Regions from separate parts of the Citrobacter sp. LJND-P06 genome, predicted to be linked through region 3. Evidence: riboswitches for the same ligand, from Rfam matches in the RefSeq annotation. Region 3 holds a riboswitch; each other region holds the start of a gene.
What was found. A riboswitch is a leader RNA that binds a small molecule or an ion and turns the genes downstream of it on or off. The one in region 3 is predicted to bind thiamine pyrophosphate.

Region 1 (3,276 bases), 2.2 Mb from region 3:
TGCCTGCGTGGAAAGAGGCGCCAACGCTTAACGCTTGTTCATTTTTAAAAGAACCCACACCCGCAGAAACCATCATGGCCTGGCTTGCCTGAACCTGTGGCATTGACGCAATTGCGATCGCTGAAGCTGCGCCGCTACGGGCCTCTTTTTTGTTATTGTCGACTTCATCTTTTAACGAATTGAACTGCGCATTGCTGTTGGCTTGCTGTTGAGCGAAAAACTTTTTCGCATCCTGAAGGTCTTGAGCGACATTTGCCGATTGCTGCGTGGCACTCGCAATCGCCTGGCTATTACTGGCAACTTTCGATTGTGTCGCGGTATCGACTTTCGTCACTGTGGTGGTGACGCCATCGCGCCCGTCTTTGCCATCTTTTGGTTTAGGGGCATCTTCGAGCGCTTTAATGCGGTTGTCTTCGTGAATATTTTGATTCAACAACGCATGATTCACTTGTTGCTGGTCGTCTTTGTTGGTGGTGATTTGCGTTTGCAAATTCTTATCCCCACTTAAGCGGTTAGCCGTTTCACTATCAACAGTACTTTGATCCGCTTTGGTGTTGAATAAAATACCAATTTGATGATTATTCGAGGCAATTTGGCCAGTATGTAAATCGGCTTGGGTTTGAACATCATCCACTTTTTTGTTTACGACAATGACAGCATCTTTCGTACTGTTTAAATCAGCATCAACGGAAGTAATGCGGTCGGTATTATTTTGAATCTGATCCAGATCGTATGTTTTAACCGACTCATCAACCCCTTGAACAGCGATAAAGGTATTTGTACCGTCCATCGTACCGATATAACCAACGCTGGCAGCATGAGCAGAAGAAATGGCGAGGGCGCTAAAAACAACGACAGAAACTGCAGATTTAACAAATTTCATTAAAACATTCCTACGAGAAATTAACATAAGTGTTTTTACTATTATTTTTAAGCGTTGAGACGATCTTTGTCTCTTCCAGACAATATCTTACCGAGAGGTGACTAATTTCCTTTTTTAGTAACGCGAATAAACTATCCAGCAACGTGATAGGTTAAACCTTGACGCAGATCACGCATGGCACGAATAGCTAAAGTTTGGGGGGTGAAAATCTACTGTTATCCAGCTCAATAGAAGATTAGAGAATAAACGTAATGAGTATTGAATTATATTTAATCTAAGAATGAACTGTATGTAACCAAGGTTATTATTTCTTTCTGATACTTTATTTTGTTTTTTCTGATTTGCTATTTTGAATTTTATTGATGATACGTGGTGTTAATATTTTAGATAGAGTGGTTCTATTAGGTGGCTTAAAGTGGGGTAAGTGATATTGATATGTAAAAAATATGCATGATATTAATCACGGATAGTATGCTCCATAACGTCATCGTTACGCTTTAATGAATGCAAGAAGGTGTTTTTTTGGATGAAATATTGACGGTAAAAATGGGCATGATGCGTGCTGGCGTCATTTACCGTTTATGCTTTCTTGCTGACCCTGAAGCAGGGCTGGATATCAGCCTGCCAGCGAGGGCTTGCAATCGCCAACTGCTTTCCTTACTCTGTTAATAATCAAGCGATTTGTACTACTAACGACTCGGGGTGCCCTTCTACGTGAAGGCTGAGAAATACCCGTACCACCTGATCTGGATAATGCCAGCGTAGGGAAGTCTGACACTGCTCGTGTCTCATCTTCTTCACGCGGGCAGGAGCTGAACATGCAGCCTGACCTGCACAGCCGCGCTCTGGCGGCTCATACCTTGCACCAATTTCGAACACTTTCTCCCCTCACGCACTGTATGACGAATGACGTCGTACAAACGTTTACGGCGAACACATTGCTGGCGTTAGGCGCTTCACCTGCCATGGTGATTGAACCTGAAGAAGCGGGCCAGTTTGCCGCCATCGCGAGTGCGCTTCTGATTAATGTCGGAACACTGACACAGGCGCGCGCCCAGGCCATGCGCACGGCGGTGGAGCAGGCGCGTATGGCCAATACCCCCTGGACGCTTGACCCTGTCGCCGTGGGTGGACTCGATTTTCGTCGTCACTTTTGCCTTGCGTTGTTGGCGCTGCAACCTGCCGCTATTCGCGGGAATGCGTCTGAAATTCTTGCGCTTGCCGGAATGTCTGCGGGCGGACGCGGAGTGGATACTACCGATACCGCCGCCTCGGCGTTACCTGCCGCACTTGCCCTGGCGCGTCAGTGCGGAAGCGTCGTGGTGGTGACGGGTGAGGTGGATTACGTGACCGATGGTCAACGCACCGTTTGTGTCACCGGTGGTTCTCCCTTGATGACGCGTGTCGTAGGCACGGGGTGTGCTCTCTCCGCGGTGGTGGCGGCCAGTTGCGCATTGCCGGGGAATACGCTGGACAATGTCGCCTCCGCCTGTAGCTGGATGAAACAAGCGGGTGAAATGGCAACCGCTCGCAGTCAGGGGCCTGGCAGTTTTATTCCCGCTTTTCTTGATGCTCTCTATAACCTGAATGCGGAGGAATGCGCATGAAACGGATAAATGCTTTAACCATTGCGGGCACGGATCCCAGCGGCGGTGCGGGAATTCAGGCCGATCTGAAAACATTCTCGGCACTCGGTGCGTATGGTTGCTCCGTCATTACCGCGCTGGTTGCGCAAAATACGCGCGGCGTTCAGTCGGTCTACCGAATTGAACCCGATTTTGTCGCGGCGCAGCTTGATTCTGTGCTCAACGATGTGCGAATTGATACCACCAAAATAGGTATGCTGGCGGAAACCGATATCGTTGAGGCGGTAGCCGAACGTTTACAGCGCCATCAGGTGAAAAATGTGGTGCTGGATACCGTCATGCTGGCAAAAAGTGGCGATCCGCTGCTTTCGCCTTCCGCCATTGAGACGTTACGAACCCGCTTGTTACCGCAGGTATCGATTATTACGCCGAATTTACCTGAAGCCGCAGCGCTGCTGAACGCTAACCATGCCCAAAGCGAGCAGGAAATGCGGGAGCAAGGTCGTGCGCTGCTGGCGATGGGCTGCGGCGCGGTGCTCATGAAAGGGGGGCATCTGGACGACGCGCAAAGCCCGGACTGGCTGTTTACGCGCGAAGGCGAGGTGCGTTTTACCGCCCCCAGGGTGAACACCAAAAACACCCATGGCACGGGTTGTACGTTGTCGGCGGCGCTGGCGGCGCTGCGTCCTCGTCATCAAAATTGGGCCGAAACAGTGCAGGAGGCAAAAAGCTGGCTTTCTGCGGCGCTGGCTCAGGCAGATACGCTGGAAGTGGGTGAGGGGATTGGGCCAGTACATCATTTCCACG
Region 2 (3,276 bases), 560 kb from region 3:
GGTGGCCCTTTGCCAGGTCGGCGGCGTGAGCGGCGATCTTGTAGGTGATAAGCCCTTGTTTCACGTCTTCTTTGTTGGGTAAGCCGAGATGTTCTTTCGGGGTGACGTAGCAAAGCATCGCGCAGCCAAACCAGCCAATCATCGCCGCGCCAATCCCGGACGTGAAATGGTCATAACCCGGCGCGATATCCGTAGTCAATGGGCCTAAGGTGTAGAACGGCGCTTCATGACAGTGCTCCAGCTCTTCGGTCATGTTGCGGCGGATCATCTGCATGGGGACATGCCCTGGGCCTTCGATCATCACCTGTACGTCATATTCCCAGGCGATTTTGGTCAGCTCGCCGAGGGTGTGCAGTTCAGCAAACTGCGCTTCGTCGTTGGCGTCACGAACCGAGCCTGGACGCAGGCCATCGCCGAGAGAGAGTGCAACGTCGTAGGCGGCGCAGATTTCGCAAATCTCGCGAAAGTGCTCGTAGAGGAAGTTTTCCTGATGATGGGACAGGCACCATTTCGCCATGATTGAGCCGCCGCGCGAGACAATCCCGGTCAGCCGTTTGGCGGTCATCGGCACGTAGCGCAGCAGCACGCCCGCGTGGATGGTGAAGTAATCCACCCCCTGTTCCGCCTGCTCCAGCAGCGTATCGCGGAAGGCTTCCCAGGTCAGATCTTCGGCGATCCCGTTGACCTTCTCCAGCGCCTGGTAGATCGGCACCGTACCGATCGGCACCGGGCTGTTACGCAGGATCCACTCGCGGGTTTCGTGAATATAGCGGCCCGTTGAAAGGTCCATCACCGTGTCCGCGCCCCAGCGGGTAGACCAGACCAGTTTTTCGACCTCTTCTTCGATGGACGAGGTCACCGCCGAGTTGCCGATATTGGCGTTTACTTTGACCAGGAAGTTGCGACCAATAATCATTGGCTCAGATTCCGGGTGGTTGATGTTGGCAGGGATAATTGCGCGTCCGGCGGCCACTTCATCACGGACAAACTCCGGGGTGATGTTTTCCGGCAGACGTGCGCCAAAGCCTTCACCTGGATGCTGGTGGCGCAACACTTCACTGCGGATACGCTCGCGCCCCATGTTTTCACGGATAGCGATGAATTCCATCTCCGGCGTGACGATCCCCTGGCGTGCATAATGCAATTGCGTGACGCATTTCCCGGCTTTGGCACGTTTCGGCGTGAGCAGACCCGTGAAACGAAGTTCGTCCAGACCGTCATCGGCCAGGCGCTCTTTGGTATAGGCAGAGCTGCGGTCGGTCAGTGCTTCGCTATCGGCGCGGGCGTCAATCCACGGTTGACGCAGTTTTGCCAGACCCTGTTCAACATTAATCGCGATATCAGGATCGCCGTACGGGCCCGAGGTGTCATACACCGGAATGGCTTCGTTTTCTTCGTACTGAGGATGGTCTTTTGTGCCGCCGGTCAACGTCGGGCTAAGCTGGATTTCGCGCATTGGGATGCGGATATCCGCCTGCGAGCCGGTGATATAGATGCGTTTTGAATTCGGAAAGGCGGTGCCTTCCAGCGTATTGATAAAGTGTTGTGCTTGTTCGCGTTGCTGGCGACGGGTTAATTTTGTTGCAGACATAGCTCATTCCAAAAAAAAGTAAGGAGTGGCTTGTCAGACGACGGATGAACCAAAAGAAGGGATCGCCCAGGAGGGCGATACAGCAGCATTTTGACTCTTGTTCCCTTCGCAGGTATTAGCCTGATCAGGTTCCGCGGATCCCGAATTAACGGTCTCAGCCCGTGCTTTCACACTGGGCACTCCGACAAGAAATAGCCCCCGGTAAAGGGGGCGACGAAGATAAGTTACGCGTTAATAGCGTAGAACTCAAGCAGGACGTTTAGTCTTTGCGCTGTCGTGCATCGCGTCAAAGACCAGCATGATCAGCTTGTCTTCAAGGATAAATCGGGATTCCAGCGCTTCGCCGATATCTGATAAAACCTTTTGAAATTCAAGATAGTTATCATGGTCGATGGCCATTTCCAGGCTGGAATCGTAGTAATCCATAATGCATTGCGTATTGGCTTCCAGCAACGGCCAAATTTTCGTTGCGTTTAAAAGCTGCCCGTTACCTTCCAATTTATGGAGAATACGTTCATAAATACTGAAATGTCCGGCGGAAAGGTAATCGACCAGACTTTGACAAAAATCATCCAGCGCTTTTTCGTTTAAGCGCATGTACGATTCTTTGCCAGGCTTAATGCCAACCAAATTGTAGTAAGCCACGAGCAGATGCTTACGTACATGTAGCCAGCGATCAACCAGTTTATTACTTCCTCTGACGTGCTCTGTCAGGTTATCCAGCTGGTTTAACATGATTGACTCCGCAAGTTTAGATTCAAAAAACTGCTCACTCAAAAATGTAAAAATAATGTAAACAACATGCCTGTGAAGCAAAGGTAGCGCAAGAGATATGGATCGTATAATTGAAAAATTAGACAGCGGCTGGTGGATCGTCAGCCATGAGCAAAAAATATGGCTACCTCGCGGAGAACTGCCGCATGGCGAAGCGGCAACGTTCGATCTTGTTGGGCAGCGCGCGCTTCAGATTGGGGAGTGGGAAGGCGAACCCGTCTGGCTGGTACAGCAGCATCGCCGCCATGATATGGGATCCGTACGACAGGTTATCGATCAGGATGTCGGCCTGTTTCAACTGGCCGGGCGGGGTGTGCAACTGACGGAGTTTTACCGTTCGCATAAATTTTGTGGCTACTGCGGTCATTCGATGTACCCGAGTAAAACCGAATGGGCCATGTTGTGCAGTCATTGCCGCGAACGTTATTACCCTCAAATAGCGCCTTGCATTATTGTGGCGATTCGCCGGGAAGATTCCATTTTGCTCGCCCAACATACCCGCCATCGCAATGGTGTGCATACGGTGCTGGCTGGATTTGTTGAAGTGGGAGAAACCCTGGAACAAGCGGTGGCGCGTGAAGTCATGGAAGAAAGCCGTATTAAAGTGAAGAACCTGCGCTATGTCACGTCGCAGCCGTGGCCATTCCCGATGTCGCTCATGACCGCGTTTATGGCGGAGTACGACAGCGGGGAGATTGTTATTGATCCGAAAGAGTTACTGGAAGCGGGGTGGTATCGTTATGACGATCTGCCGCTACTGCCGCCGCCGGGCACGGTTGCACGTCGGTTGATCGAAGATACGGTGGCAATGTGTCGGGCAGAGTACGAGTGACATGATACACTGGGCGCATAACGCTAAAGGAATGTAAAAATGACCGAACTGAAAAACGATCGTTACCTGCGTGCGCTGC
Region 3 (3,276 bases):
AGGCCAGGTTCCGGCGATGATCCTGCCGCGGGAATGGGAAACCCTGAACAATTTTTCCAGCCATCCAATAGGCACAGGCCCCTATGCCGTGATGCGCAATACGCGTAATCAACTGAAGATCCACGCCTTTGACGATTACTTTGGCTATCGGGCGCTCATTGACGAGGTGAACGTTTGGGTATTACCGGACATTAGCGAAGAGCCGACGTGCGGCCTGATGCTCGAAGGCACTGTAGAAAGTGAAAAAGCCATTGAGAGTCGTCTTGAAGAGGGCTGTTACTATTTACTCTTTGATGCGCGAACCCATCGCGGCGCCAATCAGCACGTCAGAGAGTGGGTAAGCCACGTACTTTCTCCCACCCATTTGCTTTACCACGCCGATGAGCAGTACCAGCGCCTGTGGTTCCCCGCCTATGGATTACTGCCCCGCTGGCACCATGCCCGACCGGGACACGGTGAAAAACCTGCGGGTCTGGAAACCCTGACGCTGACGTACTATCGCGAGCACATTGAACATCGGGTTATCGCCCAAATCATGAGTGCCCTGCTGGCAGAACATCAGGTTCACCTGAATATTCAGGAGATCGACTACGATCAGTGGCACGCAGGCGAGATCGAAAGCGACATCTGGCTCAACAGCGCCAACTTCACGTTGCCGCTCGATTTCTCACTGTTCGCTCACTTATGCGAAGTGCCTCTGCTGCAAAACTGCATCCCACGAAACTGGAAAGAAGATGCCGCACAGTGGCACGCAGGCGAGATGAATCTGGCCGCCTGGTGTCAACAATTACTCGCAAGCAAAGCGATTGTGCCACTCATTCACCACTGGCTGATCATCCAGGGACAACGCAGTATGCGCGGCTTGCGGATGAACACGCTCGGCTGGTTCGACTTTAAATCGGCGTGGTTTGCCCCACCCGATCCTTAACCCTTTTGATCTCTTCACGTAATCATTACAATGTGCCGTTCTCAACGGGGTGCTGCGCCATACGCGTGGGCTGAGAAAATACCCGTCGAACCTGATCCGGATAACGCCGGCGAAGGGATTTGAGGCTCATGCTCAAGTCCTTTGCCACTCTTTTACTGAGGTGCAAAGTGTTAAAAAAATGTCTTCCTTTACTGGTGCTGTGTGCAGCACCGGCCTTCGCGAAACCGGTGCTGACCGTGTATACCTACGACTCCTTCGCCGCCGACTGGGGCCCCGGCCCCACCATCAAGAAAGCCTTCGAAGCCGACTGCCAGTGCGAACTGAAAATGGTGGCGCTGGAAGATGGCGTCTCATTGCTGAATCGCCTGCGCATGGAAGGGAAGAACAGCAAAGCGGATGTGGTGCTTGGGCTGGACAACAACCTGCTCGACGCCGCCACGCAAACCAACCTGTTTGCGAAAAGCGGTATTGCGCCTGATGCCGTCAACGTACCTGGCGGCTGGCAGAACGAGACGTTTGTCCCCTTCGACTACGGTTACTTCGCGTTTGTTTATGACAAAAACAAGCTGAAAAATCCGCCCAAAAGCCTGAAAGAGCTCGTCGAAAGCGACCAGAAATGGCGCGTGATTTATCAGGATCCACGTACCAGTACGCCGGGTCTTGGGCTGATGTTGTGGATGCAGAAAGTGTATGGCGATAAAGCCCCCGAAGCCTGGCAGAAGCTGGCAGCCAAAACGGTCACCGTCACCAAAGGCTGGAGCGAAGCCTATGGCCTGTTCCTGAAAGGGGAAAGCGACCTGGTGCTGAGCTACACCACCTCTCCGGCGTATCACACTATCGAAGAGAAAAAAGACCATTACGCCGCCGCAAACTTCAGCGAAGGCCACTATTTGCAGGTTGAAGTCGCCGCCCGTACCGCCGCCAGCAAGCAGCCGGAACTGGCAGAGAAATTCCTCAAGTTTATGGTTTCTCCGGCATTCCAGAATGCCATCCCCACCGGCAACTGGATGTACCCTGTCACCCACGTCACTCTGCCCGCCGGGTTTGATCAGTTGACCAAACCGGCCACTACGCTGGAGTTCACTCCTGCTGAAGTGGCATCGCAACGTCAGGCATGGATCAGCGAATGGCAACGCGCCGTCAGCCGTTAATTCCCGGCTGGCTGATACCCGGGCTTTGTGCCGCCACGCTGATGGCGGCAGTTGCCCTGGCGGCATTTCTGGCGCTCTGGCTTAACGCGCCACAGGGACAATGGCTCTCGCTTTGGCAGGACAGCTACCTGTGGCACGTGGTGCGTTTTTCGTTCTGGCAGGCGTTTCTCTCGGCGCTGTTGTCGGTGGTTCCGGCGATTTTCCTTGCCAGAGCGCTTTACCGACGCCGTTTCCCCGGTCGTCTGGCGTTATTACGCTTGTGCGCCATGACCCTGATTCTGCCGGTACTGGTTGCCGTTTTCGGTATTCTCAGCGTCTACGGCCGCCAGGGCTGGCTCGCCACACTCTGGCAAGCTTTCGGGCTGGAGTGGCGTTTCTCGCCTTACGGGTTGCAGGGTATTCTGCTGGCGCACGTCTTTTTTAATCTGCCGATGGCCAGCCGCTTGCTGCTACAGGCGCTGGAAAACATTCCCGGCGAACAGCGACAGCTCGCGGCGCAGTTAGGTATGCGCGGCTGGAATTTCTTCCGCTTTGTGGAGTGGCCGTGGTTACGTCGGCAGATCCCGCCAGTGGCGGCGCTCATTTTTATGCTCTGCTTCGCCAGTTTTGCTACCGTTCTTTCACTTGGCGGCGGCCCCCAGGCCACCACCATTGAGCTGGCGATTTATCAGGCGCTCAGTTACGACTTCGATCCTGCGCGGGCGGCAATACTGGCGTTGATTCAGATGACATGCTGCCTGGCGCTGGTGCTGCTCAGCCAGCGTTTAAGCAAATCCATTGCGCCGGGAACGACGTTGGTGCAAGGCTGGCGCGACCCGGACGATCGCCTGCATAGCCGCCTGAGCGACGCGGCGCTGATTATTCTGGCACTGTTGCTATTGCTGCCTCCGCTATTGGCGGTCATTGTTGACGGTTTCAACCGCCAGTTGCTGGATGTCCTCGCACAACCTGTGCTCTGGCAGGCCCTGTGGACTTCGCTTCGGATCGCTCTGGCCGCGGGGTTGCTGTGCGTGGTTCTGACCATGATGCTGTTGTGGAGCAGTCGCGAACTGCGGGCACGGCAACAGGTGCTGGCAGGCCAAACGCTGGAGTTGAGCGGCATGTTGATTCTTGCCATGCCCGGCATTGTCCTGGCGACAGGCTTTTTTCTGCTGCTGAACAACAGCATCGGTTTGCCGGAATCCGCAGACGGGATTG

Region 1: linked by a shared signal. The riboswitch ahead of thiM (hydroxyethylthiazole kinase) and the one ahead of thiB (thiamine ABC transporter substrate binding subunit) in region 3 are both predicted to bind thiamine pyrophosphate.
Region 2: linked by a shared signal. The riboswitch ahead of thiC (phosphomethylpyrimidine synthase ThiC) and the one ahead of thiB (thiamine ABC transporter substrate binding subunit) in region 3 are both predicted to bind thiamine pyrophosphate.

What each region holds. Positions count from the first base shown of each region.
Region 1 covers NZ_CP187317.1:1,628,514-1,631,789, forward strand. The annotation lists gene ACO7SM_RS07790 (YadA C-terminal domain-containing protein) at 1-883, opposite strand, end outside; gene ACO7SM_RS07795 (hypothetical protein) at 1,406-1,552, shown strand; TPP riboswitch at 1,572-1,668, shown strand; gene thiM (hydroxyethylthiazole kinase) at 1,702-2,490, shown strand; gene thiD (bifunctional hydroxymethylpyrimidine kinase/phosphomethylpyrimidine kinase) at 2,487-3,276, shown strand, end outside.
Region 2 covers NZ_CP187317.1:4,346,550-4,349,825, reverse strand. The annotation lists gene thiC (phosphomethylpyrimidine synthase ThiC) at 1-1,591, opposite strand, end outside; TPP riboswitch at 1,676-1,785, opposite strand; gene rsd (sigma D regulator) at 1,838-2,326, opposite strand; gene nudC (NAD(+) diphosphatase) at 2,424-3,197, shown strand; gene hemE (uroporphyrinogen decarboxylase) at 3,237-3,276, shown strand, end outside.
Region 3 covers NZ_CP187317.1:3,790,083-3,793,358, forward strand. The annotation lists gene sgrR (HTH-type transcriptional regulator SgrR) at 1-928, shown strand, start outside; TPP riboswitch at 964-1,064, shown strand; gene thiB (thiamine ABC transporter substrate binding subunit) at 1,096-2,079, shown strand; gene thiP (thiamine/thiamine pyrophosphate ABC transporter permease ThiP) at 2,055-3,276, shown strand, end outside.